Regions from separate parts of the Pleomorphomonas sp. PLEO genome, predicted to be linked through region 3. Evidence: predicted binding sites of a transcription regulator. Region 3 holds the regulator's gene; each other region holds the start of a gene.
The links. Region 3 encodes LexA, which represses DNA repair genes until DNA is damaged. Its sites were predicted from a motif close to TGTTCNNNNTGTGTTCNG; they were not measured.
Positions count from the first base shown of each region.

Region 1: AB6N07_RS20365 (metallopeptidase family protein) is a predicted target of LexA. The motif match lies at 4,313-4,330, and genes of this name have one in related genera.
Region 2: parE (DNA topoisomerase IV subunit B) is a predicted target of LexA. The motif match lies at 3,647-3,664, and genes of this name have one in related genera.

Region 1 covers NZ_CP166625.1:4,389,844-4,395,670, reverse strand. The annotation lists gene AB6N07_RS20390 (hypothetical protein) at 52-303, shown strand; gene AB6N07_RS20385 (zinc-dependent alcohol dehydrogenase family protein) at 307-1,350, opposite strand; gene AB6N07_RS20380 (winged helix-turn-helix transcriptional regulator) at 1,444-1,815, opposite strand; gene AB6N07_RS20375 (SDR family oxidoreductase) at 1,945-2,787, shown strand; gene AB6N07_RS20370 (MBL fold metallo-hydrolase) at 2,812-3,684, opposite strand; gene AB6N07_RS20365 (metallopeptidase family protein) at 3,681-4,112, opposite strand; gene AB6N07_RS20360 (PA0069 family radical SAM protein) at 4,558-5,685, opposite strand.
Region 2 covers NZ_CP166625.1:4,827,943-4,833,769, reverse strand. The annotation lists gene AB6N07_RS22355 (DEAD/DEAH box helicase) at 1-120, opposite strand, end outside; one part of gene AB6N07_RS22350 (IS5 family transposase) at 434-861, opposite strand; one part of gene AB6N07_RS22350 (IS5 family transposase) at 861-1,194, opposite strand; gene parE (DNA topoisomerase IV subunit B) at 1,488-3,530, opposite strand; gene AB6N07_RS22340 (hypothetical protein) at 3,759-3,965, shown strand; gene AB6N07_RS22335 (Hsp70 family protein) at 4,033-5,280, shown strand; gene AB6N07_RS22330 (hypothetical protein) at 5,351-5,827, shown strand, end outside.
Region 3 covers NZ_CP166625.1:3,212,289-3,218,115, reverse strand. The annotation lists gene AB6N07_RS14880 (aspartate aminotransferase family protein) at 1-1,057, opposite strand, end outside; gene AB6N07_RS14875 (MtnX-like HAD-IB family phosphatase) at 1,070-1,741, opposite strand; gene AB6N07_RS14870 (sensor histidine kinase) at 1,834-3,207, opposite strand; gene AB6N07_RS14865 (response regulator transcription factor) at 3,212-3,868, opposite strand; gene lexA (transcriptional repressor LexA) at 4,152-4,865, shown strand; gene queA (tRNA preQ1(34) S-adenosylmethionine ribosyltransferase-isomerase QueA) at 4,974-5,827, opposite strand, start outside.

The DNA.
Region 1 (5,827 bases), 1.2 Mb from region 3:
CGCCCGGATCGTGTGGCTCGGGTTCGGCTTGCTCTGATGCATCGTCGACGCATGGCTGTTGGAACAGCAGCCGGTATCGGCTCAGAGCTGGTCCGGGCCGGTCTCGCTCAGCTCGCGGGAATCGGGGCGGCCGGTGCCATGCTGGTCGGCGATCCGGCCTATTATGGTCGCTTCGGCTTTGTCGCTCGGCCGGGCCTTGTCTGTGACGGCGTACCGGATGTTTACGGGCAGGCTGTCACTTTCATCACGCCGCCCGCCTGGGAACGCATCGCCTTCCATCCGGCCTTCTTCACCGCGAAATAAATCTCAGCCAAAGCGGGTGATGACGTTAATGCCGGTCTCCTGTGACCGGTCCATCCCGATGAGCAGATCGATGGCCTCGTCGAGCCCGACGTGGCGGTTGATCAGCTTCTGCGGTGCGAGTTTGCCGGCGGCGATCATCGCGAGCATGTCGCCATAGCGCCAAGCCTGCATGCCATGGCTGCCATAGACTTCCAGCTCCCAGCCGATGATGCGGGCCATGGGGATCGGGGCTTCTGCGTCGTCACCGAGCATCAGGCCGACCTGAACATGGCGACCGCGCCGCTTGAGCCCGAGGATGGAGTTGCGCGCGGTGACCCGATGACCAAGCGCATCAATCGACAGATGCGCACCGCCACCTGTCAGGTCGCGGACGGCGCCGGCAACGTCCGGCGTGGTCCGGCCGTTGATGACCGCCATGGCGCCGATGGTCTTGGCGAATTCCAACTTGTCATCGGCAATGTCGATGGCGATCACATTGGCGCCCATCGCCGCCGCGATCATGATGGCCGATAGGCCGACGCCGCCGCAGCCATGCACTGCCACCCATTCACCGCCGCGTACCCGCCCCTGATCGACCACCGCGCGGAACGAGGTGGCAAACCGGCAACCGAGGCTGGCGGCAGTTGGGAAGTCGATATCGTCGGGCAACGCCACCACGTTGTCGTCGGCGTGGTGCACGCCGACATATTCGGCAAATGAACCCCAGTGGGTGAAGCCGGGCTGCGTCTGATTGCGGCAGACCTGCTGATTGCCAGAGCCGCATTCCGGGCAACGGCCGCAGCCGGCGACGAAGGGCATGGTGACGCGCTCGCCCTCTCGGAAGCGGGTGACGTCGCGACCGACGGCAACGACACGACCGGCGAATTCATGGCCTGGCACATGCGGCAGCGCGATGTCGGGGTCGTGACCCATCCAGCCATGCCAGTCGGAGCGGCAAATGCCAGACGCTTCCACCTTCAACACCAGGCCGTGTGGCTCTGGCGTCGGATCGGGCAGGGTGCGGATTTCCGGCCGTTGGCCGAAGAGCTCATAGAAAATCGCGCGCATACTGGGTCTCCCGGAAGGCAATCAGCCAGCCCGGCGATAGCATGGACGGCGTGACCAAAAAAGCGTGGGATTGCCGATGCCTGCGTCTTTGGCCTAGCTGGACGCGTTGTTAGCATCATATGCGGCCTGGGCTGCGAGGACCGCGTCCATGTTGCGCTCCGCCCAATGAGCGAACGCGGCGACCGTCTCCGTCAGTGTGTGGCCAAGCGGGGTCAGCGCATAGTCCACGCTGACGGGAACGGTTGGACGGACGGTGCGTTCTATAAGACCGTCCCGCACCAGTCGCTTCAGAGTCTGCGACAAAACTTTCTGCGACAAGCCCCGAATGTCATGTCGGAGATGATTGAAGCGCACCGGGCCGTCATGCAACCGGTCCAGCACCAGAAGCGCCCATTTGTCGGCCAATCGGTCGAGGACCATGCGGGTTGGACAGCGATCGTCGAAGACGTCGTAAGAGGGGTTCATCAGCGTCCTTTCGGGTGGGTTTCCCGGGGGAAACCAAGGCACTGGAAACTGCCTTCTTTTCGGGATTTCTAGAATTGACTATGTTTCAACTAGAAACGCAGTTTCCAGTAGATACTAAGGAGTTTTAAAATGGCTGGCAAGATTCTGGTTCTGGGTGCCACCGGCAACATCGGGCGGCCGCTCATCAAGGCGCTGATGGCACGCGGTGAGGCGGTCAAGGCGGCGTCGCGTAGCGGCAAGCCGGTCGACGGTGCCGAGGGTGTGGTTTTCGACGTGGTCGATCCCATGACCTTTCCCACCGCCTTCGAGGGCGTCGATCGTGCCTTCGTCATGCTGCCGGGCGGCTATACGGAGGCCAAGGCGCTGCTGCTGCCGGTCATTGAGGCGGCTGCGACGCGTGGCGTGAAAGTGGTGTTGCTATCGGTGCTCGGCGTTGACGCCGACGATTCCATTCCCTACCGCCAAGCGGAAATCGCGCTCGAGAAATCTGGCGTGCGGTGGGTCGTTCTACGCCCCAACTGGTTCACCGATAATTTCATCAATTACTGGAAGCCCGGCATTGCTGCGGCGGGCGTCATTGCCGTGCCGGCCGCCGACGGCAAATCGAGCTTCATCGACGTCCGCGATATCGCCGACAGCGCGGCCGCCGCGCTGACGACGGATCGTTTCGACGGCAAGGCGTTCAATCTCACTGGTCCCCAGGCGCTCGGATATGCCGAGGCCGCCGCGTTGATCTCCGATGCCATCGGCAAGCCGGTATCCTACCTTGCTGTTGACGATGATGCCTTCGTCGGCGCCCTCGTCGGTGCCGGGGTACCGGAGGTCTACGCCCGCTTCCTCGCTTCAATCTTCTATCCGGTTCGCCAAGGCTGGACGGCCGTCGTCACCGACGATGTGCGGACGTTGACCGGCCATCCGGCGCGCGCGGTTACCGCGTGGGTGAAGGAGAATGCCGAGGCGTTGAAGGGCTGAGGGGGCGATGGCAGCGGCTCGGTTTCAGAGCCCGGCCGCTGCGACAGCCTTGAGATTGGCCGCGTGTACCACCTCGTAGGGCTGAAAATAGCCGATCCGGCCGGAGGCCACGTCACCGGCAACGAAGGCGGAGAGTGGCGTGCCGTCGCGCCCCTCGCCAACGACAAGTCGTGAGAGATAGTCGCGGTTGGCCGTGATGAGGCCTCCGTCGTAGCCGCCAGTCGCGATCCGGTCGGGCGCACCGTGGGCCGGCAGGATGCGCCGGGCAGGGAGGGCAGCGAGCCGCCCGAGTTCGGCGATATGCGTCGTCGTGTGTTCCACCTCGGAAATGTAGGTCACGGTGTCCTCGACCACATCGCCAGCGAGAAGCAGCTCGGCGTCGGGCAGCCACAGCACGACTCCGTCGGCACTGTGGATGGCGAAATGCATGGCCTCGACGCTACGGCCGCCAACAGTGAGCATCAGACCGTCGTCGAACGTATCGGTCGGCAACACCAGCGGTTTGATCGGCGGGTAGCCACCTTCGAGTTTGTCGCGGTTGGCGGCAAGCGCTTCGCGGGTCAGACGGTGGGCGATAATTGGCCCGTCCGCAAAGACGGCATTTCCTGCAACATGGTCGTCGTGCCAGTGGCTCAGCACCAAGGTGAAGCGCGTGACACCGAGTCCTTCAAGATGGTGGCGAACGGCACAGGCGTGGTCGAGCGAGATATGACTATCGAAGACCAGCGCCTCGTCGCCTCCGACGATGGCATAGGAGGCGATGCCGAGACTGTAGGCGCCGTCGTCAAGCCAGTTCGCAGCTGTGGAGTGCAGGCGGACGCCGGGCACGCGCCCATCATAATAGGCGAACACGCCCGGCGCTGGTTCAAGGATGCGCAGCGTGCTCGTATCGGTCATGGCTCGTTGTCCTCGATGTCATCTATGTCGTCGTCGCTCAGGCCAAAATGGTGGCCGATCTCATGAACGAGCACATGGCTGACGATGTCGCCAAGCGTCTCCTCATGCTCGGCCCAATAGTCGAGAATGGGGCGACGATAGAGCCAGATGCGGTTGGGCAGGCGACCTGTCTCCGGCACCGCGGCGTCGTGGGCAAGACCGGTACCGACAAACAGGCCGAGAATGTCAAAATCGCTCTCGAGCTCCATTTCCTTGACGACGTCCTCATCGGGAAAGTCGGCCACGCGGATCTCGATTTCGCCGGTCAGCGCCCGGAAATCGGCCGGAAGCGCGGCATAGGCTTCGGCTGCCATGGCCTCGAAGTCGTCGAGCTCCGGCGCTTTCAGGTCCTTCCAGGCGAATTTCGCACCACCGCCGAAGAGCTTCATCCTTGTCTCCCGCCATCCTTCGATCAGGCTTCAGAAGTGTCGTTGGAACGAGGAGACGTCAAGGGAGAAGAAAACGGCGGCGCCCTGAACGGAAACCGGCAGGTTGAACTGGTTTCGTATTGGCGCCATCTTGAAAGCAGCGTTGCAGGCTCTGCAAAGCCTTTTCCAATTTGCCGTTGTCGCCTGCCAAAGAAAGCTTCCGGAACGCGATGCGAACGAGAGACTGGCTGCTGCTTGTTCTTGTCCTGTTTGTGGGTACATGGATCGTCTACGTTGGAACGCGCCTCAGCCCCAAAGGGTGCGTCGAGCATTCTGGTCTTTGGCGCTTCATGACGGCCGAGTGCGAGGGGCGCTCGATCTGGCAACCCGAACCGTAGCTTCCTTGACGCTCCTTGGGGGGATGGTATTCCTCGACATCCTATAGCGTTTGTTCGTTATTTGTTCTTTAGAACAAACTAAGCTGGACGCCGCCATTGCCGGGTTTCAGGAACTTTTCCGTGTCGAGCTTGACCTTATGCTTGTTGAGACCGAGGCGCTTGGTGGTCAGCTCGAACCTCCGGCCTATCTGCCAAGCGTAGGGGCCGGTGCCGCGCATGCGCTTGCCCCATTCCGCGTCGTAGTCCTTGCCGCCGCGCATCGACTTCAGCACGTTCATGACGTGCCGATAACGGTCGGGCAGCTCGCGCAGAAGGAATTCGCGGAAGATTTCCGACACCTCGAGCGGCAGGCGTAGCAGCACGTAGCCGGCCTCGCGAGCGCCGAAGGTGTGGGCAGCCTCCAGAATGCGCTCGATCTCGCTGTCGGTGACCGCCGGAATGATCGGCGCCATCATGACGCCGACTGGAATGCCGGCTTCCGTAAGTTTCTGGATTGCTTCGAGGCGTCGCTGTGGGCTGGAGGCGCGCGGCTCCATGGCGCGCGCCAGCCGGCGATCGAGCGTCGTGATGGAAATAGCCACCTTGACCAGCCCTTGGGCGGCCATCGTCTGGAGAATGTCGATATCGCGCAGGACCAGCGCCGATTTGGTGATGATCAGTGCCGGGTGTTGGGTCTTCGCCAGGACTTCCAGCACGCGCCGGGTGATCTTCTGCTCCTTCTCGATCGGCTGGTAGGCGTCGGTAGCCGTACCGATGGCGATCACCTTCGGCTGGTAGGACGGCGCACCGAGCTGGCGGTCCAGCACTTCGGCGGCGTTGGTCTTGGCATAGAGGTGGGTCTCGAAGTCGAGTCCCGGCGACAAGCCGAGATAGGCGTGGTTTGGTCGGGCATAGCAGTAGACGCAACCATGCTCGCAACCACGGTAGGGGTTGAGCGAACGATCGAAGGCGATGTCCGGACTGTCGTTGCGGGTGATGACTGAACGCGCCGGTTCGACCTGTACTGTCGTCTTGAACGGCGGCAGTTCCTCGCTGTCGCTCCAACCGTCGTCGAAGGTGGTGCGGGCATAAGCCTCGAACCGGCCCGAAGGGTTGATTCCGGCGCCTCGGCCGCGCCGGCGTCCGGCCGTGACCGCTGTGTCGGCGATCTCAGGCGCCGGGATGGGCTCTTCGAGGTTGCGACATGCGATGTTCATGATTTGATCTTAGGTGAAAATGAGAACAGGTCAAGAACATTGTTGAGTTCGACCACTAGCGGATTGGCTCTCGAAAAGGGGCGTCGGCTGGGTGGTGGTATAGGCGTTATGCGTCGGATGGCGGCCTCGCAAAACAGCGAAG
Region 2 (5,827 bases), 1.6 Mb from region 3:
GTCACGGCCAGTGACAGCGTGCGGAATGGCTTCCGCTTGGATTGGCGTCGGAATCGTATAGCCAGCCGCTTCAACAGCCGCCATTACGTTGGCGCTCAGTCCGAGATCAGAAAAATTCATGTGGTGTGCGGTCTCTTGGATTGAGGATTCGAACACTGAGGCAGGCGAATCCACGCGCTTCCGGGTCGAGTTTGTATGATCCGGATATCGTCGGAGACCATATGTGGAATCGACGGTATGTCAATCAATTCCTGCCGAATTCAGCGTTTATTGTTACTTCAATCAACTCGGAAGCGGTCCCTGAGGCTTTCAACGTACGTTTCGGTCCGTTTGGACGCCAGATGAACCTAGCCATCACTCCGTCCGCGATAGTTAAGCGGCCGATCTTCTTGGCAGGGAAGGAGTTCTACGTGCTCTCTCCTAGGCTCAGGACTCATTGATTGATCCAGAAGATGACGGTGGCTGCGATGCAGATCGCTGACATGAAGGTGTGGGCGCAGCGATCATAGCGTGTGTGGATTCGCCGCCAATCCTTGAGCCTGCCGAACATGATTTCGATCTTGTGGCGCTGGCGATAAAGCGCGACATCGTGGGGGATCTGGATCTTACGGTTGCGCCTTGAAGGGATGCAGGCGGCAATCTTGCGCTGTGCAAGTGCCGCGCGGAACCAGTCGGCATCGTAGCCTCGGTCGCCGAGCAGGGCCTTGGCCCTGGGCAGGGCGTCGATCATGAGCGCCGCCCCTTTGTAATCGCTCATCTGGCCTTCGCTCAGGAGCATGACCAGCGGCCTGCCCTTTGCGTCACACACGGCATGGAGCTTCGAGTTCAGGCCGCCTTTGGTGCGTCCGATACGTCGGGGAACAGCCCCTTTTTGAGCAAGCTGGCTGCGGTCCGGTGCGCCTTTAGGTGGGTTGCATCGATCATCAGTTGGTCGGGTTTCCCGCCCTTTGCGGCGAGCCCGGCGAAGATCTTGTTGAACACGCCGAGCCGGCTCCAGCGGATGAAGCGGTTGTAGATCGTCTTGTGCGGACCGTACTCAGCAGGTGCGTCGCGCCACCGCAGGCCGTTGCGGATCACGAAGATGATGCCGCTGATGATCCGCCGATCATCGACGCGCGGAACCCCGTGTGACAACGGAAAATAGGGCTCGATCCGGCGCATCTGCGCCTCCGACAGCCAGATCAGATCACTCATCGCAACGCCTCCTCACGCTGCTATTGAATCAACCAATCTTTGCGACCGCAACCAATTTAATAGGTCCTGAGCCTAGAAGGGGCGATGAGCGGCACGAAAAGGATGGTCGAGCGAGGCTCAAGATATCACGCCGACAAAGTAACAGCCGCCAGGTTTTTCCACGACTGGTCATAAGAAAAACTGCCGATGTTGGAGGGCTCAGCCTTCCAGCAATTGACAACACCATTTGCCGGCGGCGCGATGATTGGTCGCGCTGCCAGCCCAATCGCACGCCGTGGGGCGGCATCTTGACGTCAGATGTCCAGATCCTCGGCGAACTCGGCGTTCTCCTGAATGAACTGGAAGCGGCCTTCCGGTTTGTTGCCCATCAGCCGCTCGACCGAATCCGCCGTCCGCTCCGCCTCGTCCTCCACCATGACGACGCGCAGCAGCGTGCGCGTCTTCTTGTCCATGGTGGTTTCCTTGAGCTGCGAGGGCATCATCTCGCCAAGACCTTTGAAGCGGCCGATCTCCGGTTTCTTGTTCTTGAAGGTGGTGCGCAGCAGCTCTTCGCGGTGGGCATCGTCGCGAGCGTAGATGGTCTTGCCGCCATGGGTCAGGCGATAGAGCGGCGGCACTGCGAGATAGAGATGGCCGCCACGGATGAGCTGCGGCATCTCGCGGTAGAAGAAGGTGATCAAGAGCGATGCGATATGGGCGCCGTCGACGTCGGCGTCGGTCATCACGATCACCTTGTCGTAGCGGAGATCGTCTTCGTGATAGTGCGAGCGGGTACCACAGCCGAGTGCCTGCAACAGGTCTGACAGGAGCTGGTTGGCCGTCACCTTATCGCGGCCGGCACTCGCGACGTTGAGGATCTTGCCGCGCAACGGCATTACCGCCTGACTGGCGCGGTCACGCGCCTGCTTGGCGGAGCCGCCGGCCGAGTCACCCTCGACGATGAACAGTTCCGACCCTTGAGCGGCGTTTTGTGTGCAGTCGGCGAGCTTGCCCGGCAGGCGCAGCTTGCGCACCGCGCTCTTGCGCAGAACGTCCTTTTCCTGTCGGCGACGAAGGCGCTCGTCGGCGCGCTCGACGATCCAGTCCAGAAGGCGTCCCGATTGCTGGGGTGAAGCGGTCAGCCAGTGGTCGAAGGCATCCTTGACCGCCGTCTCGACGATGCGGGCCGCCTCGGCGGTGGAGAGCTTGTCCTTGGTCTGGCCGACAAATTCCGGCTCGCGCACGAAGACCGAAAGCATGGCGCCGGCGGACGTCATCACATCCTCGGGCATCACCTGAGCCACACGCTTGTTGCCGGCCATCTCGCCGTAGGCCTTGAACGAGCGGGTGAGGGCGAGGCGCAGGCCTTGCTCATGGGTGCCGCCATCCGGCGTCGGGATAGTGTTGCAGTAGGAGTTGACGAAACCGTCGCCCGCGAACCAGGAAACGGCCCATTCGACGGTACCGTGACCGCCAGTGCCGAAGCGGCCGGCGAACAGGTCGTCAGCGACGCGCTTTTCGCCCTCCAGCGTCTCGGCGAGAAAGTCCTTGAGGCCTCCCGGAAAGCGGAACACCGCCTCGGCCGGTGTTTTCGAACCCTCGACCAGCGACGGATCGCAAGACCAGCGGATTTCGATGCCACCAAACAGGTAAGCCTTGGAGCGGGCCATCGTGAAGATGCGCGCCGGCTCGAAACGAGGGTCTTTTCCAAAAATCTGTGGGTCCGGCCTGAAGCGCACCTTGGTGCCGCGCCGGTTCATGGTCTCGCCGAGGCGCTGCAAATCGCCCTGCGGTACGCCACGCGAAAAGCTTTGCTTGTAGAGTTGGCGACCACGCGCCACCTCGACATCGAGCCACTCGGAAAGGGCGTTGACCACCGAAACACCTACGCCGTGCAAACCACCGGATGTCTCGTAGACCTTGCTGTCGAACTTGCCGCCGGCATGCAGGGTGCACAGGATCACCTCCAGTGCCGATTTGCCTGGAAATTTCGGGTGCGGATCGACCGGAATGCCACGACCATTGTCGTTGACGGTGAGGAAGCCGTCGGCATCGAGCCGCACTTCGATCCACGAGGCGTGGCCGGCCACCGCCTCGTCCATCGAGTTGTCGATCACTTCGGCGAACAGGTGATGCATCGCCTTGTCGTCGGTGCCGCCAATATACATGCCGGGGCGCCGGCGTACCGGTTCGAGTCCTTCCAGAACCTCAATGGTCGATGCGTCATAGACCGCTTCCACCGGCGCGGCGGCCTCGACACGGGGACGCGCTGGCTTGGGCGCACGAACGGGCGCCGCCACCGGGGTCGCCGTGCTCGCCGGCGGGGGGAGTGTTCCGAACAGGTCGTCCTTTTCCATGCGTTCCGTCTTCGTCCATTGACCGGCATCCCCGGCCATTCCGCCGCCCGCCGGGAAGGGCGGAGCTGATTCGCGCGCCCCGCAGTTTGCCACGCTGGCAACGGGAGCGCCAATCTCGTTCTACATGTGTTCCGGCTCATGCACTGTCGACCCAGATGCCATCGACGCCGTTGAGGCGTTCTTAACCCTGGTGGCGGCAAGCTCCGGAACGTTCATTGGTGGTTTGTCATGCGTCGAAACCAGTATCAAGATGCCGTGCTCCGAGAACTCGGAGCCGTCCACACCCGTGCCTTCGTTGCCGGCCACCGCCTCGGTGGCATGCGGCGCCATCTTCAGGAGGTCGCGGCCGAGCCCCCGCTCACCGGCGGCATCTTCGCGCTGCCAGCCGTGCTGGTGCTGCTGTCGCTGACGTCGCTGGTCTTCCTGCTCGCCTGATTTTGCCGCTGGCAATCGTCGCCGCGAAGCGCTAGGGAAACCGCCCCCAGTTATTCGGAGAGCGGTCATGGCAGCGGCAGGCCTCGATTTCGGCACGTCCAATACTACGCTCGGCGTCGTTACCGACGGCCGAGCCGATATGGTGCGCCTGGAAGATAACGAGGATACGCTCCCGAGCGCCATCTTCTATCACCAGGACGGTTCCATTTCGGTTGGCCGCGCCGCCATTGCCGCTTATATCGGCGGCGAGCACGGTCGCCTGATGCGGGCGCTGAAATCGGTGCTTGGCTCGGCGTTGATGGAAGAGACGACGCTGGTCGGCAAGAGCCGCGTCAAGTTTCGCGACGTGCTGAAGCGCTATCTGGCGGAAGTGAAAAAGCGGGGCGAAGCGGTGGCGCGCGCGCCGCTCACCCACCTCGTCCATGGCCGCCCCGTGCATTTTGTCGACGGCAACGCCGAGGCCGACCGTCTCGCGGAGGCAACGCTGCATGCCATTGCCCACGATCTCGGCTTTCAAGAGGTTTCTTTCCAGTACGAGCCGATCGCCGCCAGCCTCGATTATGAACAGCAGCTATCCCGCGAGGAGCTGGCGCTGATCGCCGACATTGGCGGTGGCACCTCCGACTTTTCGATCGTCCGTCTCGGACCGGAGCGAGCAAAGAAAGCCGAGCGCGCCTCCGACGTGCTGGCCAACGACGGCGTCCGCATCGGCGGCACCGACTTCGACCGCCACCTCAGCCTCGGTACGGTGATGCCGCTCCTCGGCTTCCGGTCCAAGCTTGCCCGTGGTGAGATCGACGTACCTTCGGTCTACTATCACGACCTCGCCACATGGTCGGCGATCAACCGTCTTTACGAGCCGCGCATTCATCGCGAACTCATCGACCTCGAAAAACGCGCAGCGGAGCCAGATCTCATTCAGCGGCTGATGCATGTGGTCGACGACGAGCGCGGCCATAGCCTTGCCATCGAGGTGGAAGCGGCCAAAATTGCCGTTGCCGAACAAGGCGCTGTTACCGTTGCCTTCGAGTGGCTGGAACGGGGCCTTTCCACCCATGTCGACCACGCTGGTCTCGTTCGCCATACCGGCGACCTCGCCAGCCGCATCGGCGCCCGCGTCGATACCTGTCTTGCAGAGGCCGGTGTCGCTGCCAACGATATCGACGCGGTGTTTTTGACCGGTGGCTCCACGCGGCTCGAGCACGTGCGGACCGCCATCCTGGCATCGGTACCGGAAGCGCGCGTTGTGACTGGCAACGTCTTCGGCTCGGTTGGCACGGGGCTCGCCGTTGAGGCGGCGCGCCGTTACGGCTGATACCAAAAGTCGAGCTTGCAGGCGCCGCGGTCGGGGTGCCTGATGCCCCGGCCCGATGGGGAGGGGACGCATGAAAACCTTTTGCGCGGCGGCGCTTGCCGCCATCCTGGCGACGCCGGCGTTGGCCGGCGATTGTCAGGCCTGGAAAGCCGGCATCCAGCAGGACGAGGGCGGGCCGACGATGACCGCTTCTATCTGCTCAACCGACCGACCGGATGACGTCTTGCTGATCACCTGCGGTGGCGAGGACAAGATCGGCTTGCGCTTCGTACCCGCCGTTGGCGACGATTTTCCGCCGCATGGCGACATGAACTATCGCTCACCCTTCGTTTTCGCGAGCGGCCAGCTCAGCGCCGAAATCACCCTCCGCTACGAAGCGATGGATGGGGTCATGGCGGCGACACCGCGTCGCGACAGCGCTCTTGTCCGTCTCCTGAAATCAACGGAACCGCTGACCGTCACTGACAAGACCGGTGTGCTGCCGACCGCGACCTTCCAATTGAAGGGATCATCGAAGGCGATCGGCAAGGTGGAGCGGGCCTGCTAC
Region 3 (5,827 bases):
CCTCTTCGCCGATCATGCGGAAGGTTTCGAGCGCCACAGCCGTGCCCATCGGATTGGACGCGAAGGTCGAATGGGTCGATCCCGGCGGGAAGACCGTCGGATTGATCATCTCCTCGCGAGCCCAGATACCCGACAGCGGGTTTAGCCCGTTGGTGATCGCCTTGCCAAACACCAGCACATCAGGCGAGACGCCGAAATGCTCGATCGACCAGAGCTTGCCCGTGCGGTAGACGCCCATCTGAATCTCGTCGACCACCAAGAGGATGCCGTGCTCGTCGAGAACCGTCTTGAGTTCGCTGAAAAAATTCAGCGGCGGGATAACGTAGCCGCCTGTGCCCTGAATCGGCTCGACGTAGAAAGCGGCATACTCGGACTGGTGGGTCTTGGGGTCCCAGACACCGTTGTATTCGCTTTCGAATAGACGGGCGAACTTCTGAACGCAGAGGTGGCCGTACTCCTCCTTCGACATGCCGCGCGGACCGCGGAAGTGATAGGGGAACTCGATGAATTGCGCCCTGTCGCCAAAATGGCCGTAGCGGCGGCGGTAGCGATAGCTCGAGGTGATCGCCGAGGCGCCCAGCGTACGGCCATGATACCCGCCTTCAAAGGCAAACATCAGGCTTTTGCCCTGGCAATGATTGCGCACCAGCTTCAGCGAATCCTCGATGGCCTGGGAGCCGCCAACGTTGAAATGGACGCGGCCCTTGTGCCCAAATTTGCGCTCCGCATCCTGAGCGATGAGCGCCGCCAGCTCGACCTTTTCGCGGTGAAGGTATTGCGAGGCGACCTGCGGAAGCCTGTCGAGCTGCCGGTGAGCGGCGGCATTGAGACGCTCGTTTCGGTAACCGAAGTTGACCGCCGAATACCACATCTGCAGATCGAGATAAGGCACTTCGTCCCGATCGAAAAGGAAAGACCCTTCGCAGGATTCGAAGAACTTGGGGGCCTCCGCGTAGTGAACCGTATCACCATAGGAACAATAGCGCCCTTCAAGGGCACGCAAGTCGTCCTCGCCAGGCGCAGTATCAGTTACGGTGGTCTCAAGCGATTTCAGCATGGATTTCTCCAATTAAAGCTGTTGGGAAAGAGGAAGCAGGTGGAACGACGACTGCGGTGACCCGGCAAGTGAGAGGGTCATGTCGAGCACATCGAAGAAATCGGCATAGACGGCGTGCGGGATCGCTTCGCGGCGGCAATAGGCAGCGAGCTTTCCCTTGGCGAACACCATGCCGGCGCTGCGGGCTGCACAGAAATCGGAGCGGCCATCTCCGATGAAGACGTGCGGAGCGGCTCCCTTCAGAACCGCGCATTTGCACACTCCCGAAGCAAAGCGGCAGTCCGCCCGCGCATGCGGGAAGGCAAGATCGAAGCCGGACTCCGTCACGATCAGGCGGTTTGCTACGATCCTGATGCCGGAAATTTCGTGCAGGGCGAGCACACGGCGGATGAAATGGTCGACGCCGTCGCTGACGATCACGACCTCAATTCCACTACGGTCGCAGAACCTTTTGAAATCCCGGAAACCGGGGTCGATGTCGACCTGCTCCAGGAATTGGTCGATCTCGTCTCGTTCGGCACGGATCAGGCGGACCTGTTCCCGCATGCACTCCGCCGAGTTGATCGTACCCGCTTCCCAGCGCGCCTCGATGTCTCGCCACGCAGGAAGGGCGAAGCGGCCGAGAACGAGATCGGTAACGTCCTCAGTCGCAATGGTGCCGTCAAAATCGCAGAAGGCTAGCATGTCATGGTCCCAGACTTATCTGAGACCCGTCTACGCCCCCTCGATGAGGCCTGCCTGAGGGGAGGATGAAGCCAAACTGAAGGCTATCACCGTCACGCGGCGACCGCCGGCATGATCAGTTCGACCCGCAAGCCATACCCCCAAGTCGGCGTGGATAAACCAACCTGAATGCCGAGGCGCTTGGCAATCTCGGCAACAATGGCCAACCCGAGCCCCGCGCCGTCACGATCACTGGCCGACACCCGATGAAACTGGAGAAATACCGCTTTCCTCTGGTCCTCAGGGATACCGGGACCACGGTCGTCGATGACAAGCCGCCAATAGGCGCCAGCCGGCGCGATTTCAACGCGGATCTCGCCGCCATCGGGTGAATACTTGATGGCGTTATCGACGAGATTGTCGATCAGCAGTCGCAAGAGGAGCCGATCGGCGTTCACGGAGGCAACTTCACTTCCGGCAAGCTCAACTTCAAAACCGCGGTTGCCAAGAATGGCGCCAACATCGGCAAGCGAAGCAGCGGCGACCTCATAGAGATTGATCGCTTCCAGGCGGAGCGGCTGATGGCTCACGCGCGCCAGATGCAGGAGCTGAGCGATCAGATGCATGGCCCGCTCGTTGCTGGCCACGAGATCTTTCATCAATTGCTGCCGCTCGTCCTCGTCCGTCGCCTTCTCGAGCATTTGCAACAGAAGCTTGATGCCGGCCTGTGGCGTCCGCAACTGGTGAGCGGCGAGGTCGGCGAAACGCCGTTCCAAGGTCAGCGAGGTATCGAGCTTTTGCATGAATTGGTTGAGAGACCGGACAAGCGGTAGGAGATCGCTCGGCATGTTGTTTATGGCCAACGTCGACAGATCGTCAGGCGTTCGCGAACGAATTTGTCTCACCAGCCCTCGAATATGGCTGAGCCCGTTATTGATCACCAGCCAGGTCAAAAACGCGATCGCCGGCACCAGCACCAGAAGCGGCAGGGCTATGTCCAGAAGGATATTGCCGACGAGGCCTTTTCTCAGTGCGATCTTTTCGGCAACCTCGACGACGATCCCGGTCTGCGCAATCGGCAGAGAATAAACACGCCACTTTTCGCGGGCGAATGTGTAGTCCGCAAAACCCGCGCCGAACTTCGGGACACTTGCCGGGAAAGCGTTGCTGCTGACCATGGCGAGCGCGTCGGCTTTCCAGGAACGGAAGGCGTGCGCATCAGCGTAATCGTCCGCGTCCTGGTTGAGTGCCAATTGGTTACCCATGGAAAAATCAATGTCGGGCACTTCCGCCGGCACTGAAAAGTCATTCTTCTCAAGGTGCCCCTTGAGAAGGATCCAAAGCGTATTGGCGTCGTTGATAAGCTCGGCGTCGTAGATGTTTTCGATTTCACGCGTGGCGCTGCGATACGCCAGAGCGCCGACGATCAGGATGGTGGCCATCAGTGTGGGGAGGATGCGCCAGAACAGGCGCTGGCTGAGCGTCACGACATCACCGCTCAACCATATAGCCAACGCCCCGGATCGACTTGATAAACGACGAACCGAGCTTGCGCCGGAGATTATAGACAGTAACCTCGATCGTGTTGCTCTCGGTTGTCGATTCCGCGTCGTAGAGAGCATACTCGATGTCGGTTTTGGTGACGTAACGGCCAGCGCGCTCCATCAGGAGGCGCAGAAGATGGAACTCCTTGGCCGGCAAATGCAGCGTCTCCCCGCCACGGCGAGCGACAAGCGCCGCCGGATCAAGTTCAACATCGCCCGAGACAAGGAGTGTCACAGCCCGCCCCTCCCTCCGCCGGGTAAGCGCGCGAATGCGGGCCAGGAGTTCATCGAGGTCAAACGGCTTGACGAGATAATCGTCCGCGCCACCGTCGAGCCCCTCGACGCGGTGCTTGACGCTGTCGAGCGCGGTCAGGAACAGAACCGGCGTTTGATTGGCCTTGGCGCGCAAGGCGCGCACGATGTCGAAACCGCTCATCTTCGGGAGGTTCACATCGAGAACAGCCATGGCATATTCGTTGTCCTCGCACGCCGCCAAGCCGGATTCCCCATCGCTGAACCAGTCGACGCCATACGCATGCTTTTCGAGCGCGCGCTTAAGCGACGGGCCGAGAATATGGTCGTCTTCGACAAGAAGAATACGCAGCTTGTCACCTCTCACCACACGGCTGTCGGAGCAGTATTGCATTTGCCAACTCTGGATGGCACTGCCCACTCTGACCTGCTGGAGGCTTTCGCGATAAGGTTATGCGGCCACAGCCGGATCGTCCAGCGGGCTTACTGGCGGATGGGGCGTTTTCGGTCGCAGCCCCCCTTACGGAGGCAATCCCCATTGCGGAACACACACGGAACATGTTAACTCTGTTCGTGATTTGTACCGAATCGCGCTACGGCGCAACCGACGCCGGCCGACCAGCGGGGACCAGACGATGCTCACGCGCAAACAGCTCGAACTCCTGATGTTCATTCATGAGCGTCTCAAGGAATCGGGCGTGCCGCCGTCCTTCGACGAAATGAAGGATGCGCTGGATCTCAAGTCCAAGTCCGGCATTCATCGTCTGATTACCGCGCTGGAAGAGCGCGGCTTCATTCGCCGCCTGCCCAATCGGGCACGCGCACTGGAAGTGATCAAGCTGCCGGAAACCATGCAGCCGGGCATCGGCCGGGCTCGCAAGGGCTTCGCGCCGGCGGTCATCGAAGGCGACGGTGGTCGCAAGCCTTCGTCGGCAAGTGCCGCCGCGCCGTCGCTGGATAGCCGCGACACCGTGCCGGTTCCGGTCATGGGGCGGATTGCCGCCGGTGTGCCGATCGCCGCCATCCAGACCCAGTCACACATCTTGCACGTGCCGATCGACCTCATTGCCGGTGGAGAGCATTACGCCCTCGAAGTGCGCGGCGACTCGATGATTGAAGCCGGCATTCTTGATGGCGACACCGTCGTCATCAAGAAGTCCGACACCGCCGATTCCGGCGATATTATCGTGGCGCTGGTGGATGATGAGGAAGCGACGCTGAAGCGTCTGCGGCGCAAGGGCGCGTCGGTCGCCCTTGAGGCCGCCAATCCGGCCTATGAGACGCGCATCTTCGGCCCTGACCGGGTCCGCATCCAGGGCCGCCTCGTGGCGCTGATGCGCCGCTATTAATCCACTTTTCAAAGCGGCTTGAAACGCGGGCTGACGGTTCCCGGGAAGCTGTGCTTGTCTTTCATCCCCGCGGAGGGCGCGTACCTGGGCGCCGTAGGACCGTTAGACCTATTGCGCCAATCGACTTTTCGCCGACGGGAAAAGCAGCGACGTATCGCCATAGGAGTAGAAGCGGTAGCCGCTGGCGATCGCATGTGCGTAGGCGGCATGCATGGTATCGAGACCGGAGAAGGCCGATACCAGCATGAACAGCGTCGACTTGGGCAGATGAAAATTGGTCATCAACAGGTCGACGGCGCGAAAGCGGTAGCCGGGCGTTATGAAGATGTCGGTCGCCCCCGCGAACGGTCGAACGAGGCCATCTTCGCCGGCAGCGCTTTCCAAGAGACGCAACGACGTCGTGCCGACGGCGACCACCCTGCCCCCGCGTGCCCGTACTGCATTTAGCGCCTCGGCGGTTTCTGACGAGACATGACCAATCTCGGAATGCATCTTGTGGTCTTCGGTATCGTCCACCTTCATTGGCAGAAAGGTACCGGCGCCGACATGCAGCGTCACGAAATGCCGGCCGATACCGCGCCCATCAAGGCGATCGAAGAGCTCCGGCGTGAAATGAAGCCCGGCGGTCGGCGCGGCGACCGCGCCATTTTCCCGGGCGTAGACAGTCTGGTAGTCGGCTCGGTCGTGCTCATCCTCTGCCCGACGCGCGGCGATATACGGCGGCAGCGGAATGTGACCGACCGTCATGAGCGCTACATCGAGGTCCGGCCCGGCACGATCGAAGGTCAGCGTGATCTCGCCATCCTCGCCTTTCTCCGCCACGACAGCGCCAAGGGGATCGGCTGCCGGATCAATGCCGGAAAACACCACGCGGTCGCCGGCGCGCAGCTTGCGAGCTCCCTTGACGAAGGCACGCCAACGATCCGGGGCCTCGCGCATATGCAGCGTTGCCGAGAAGCGAA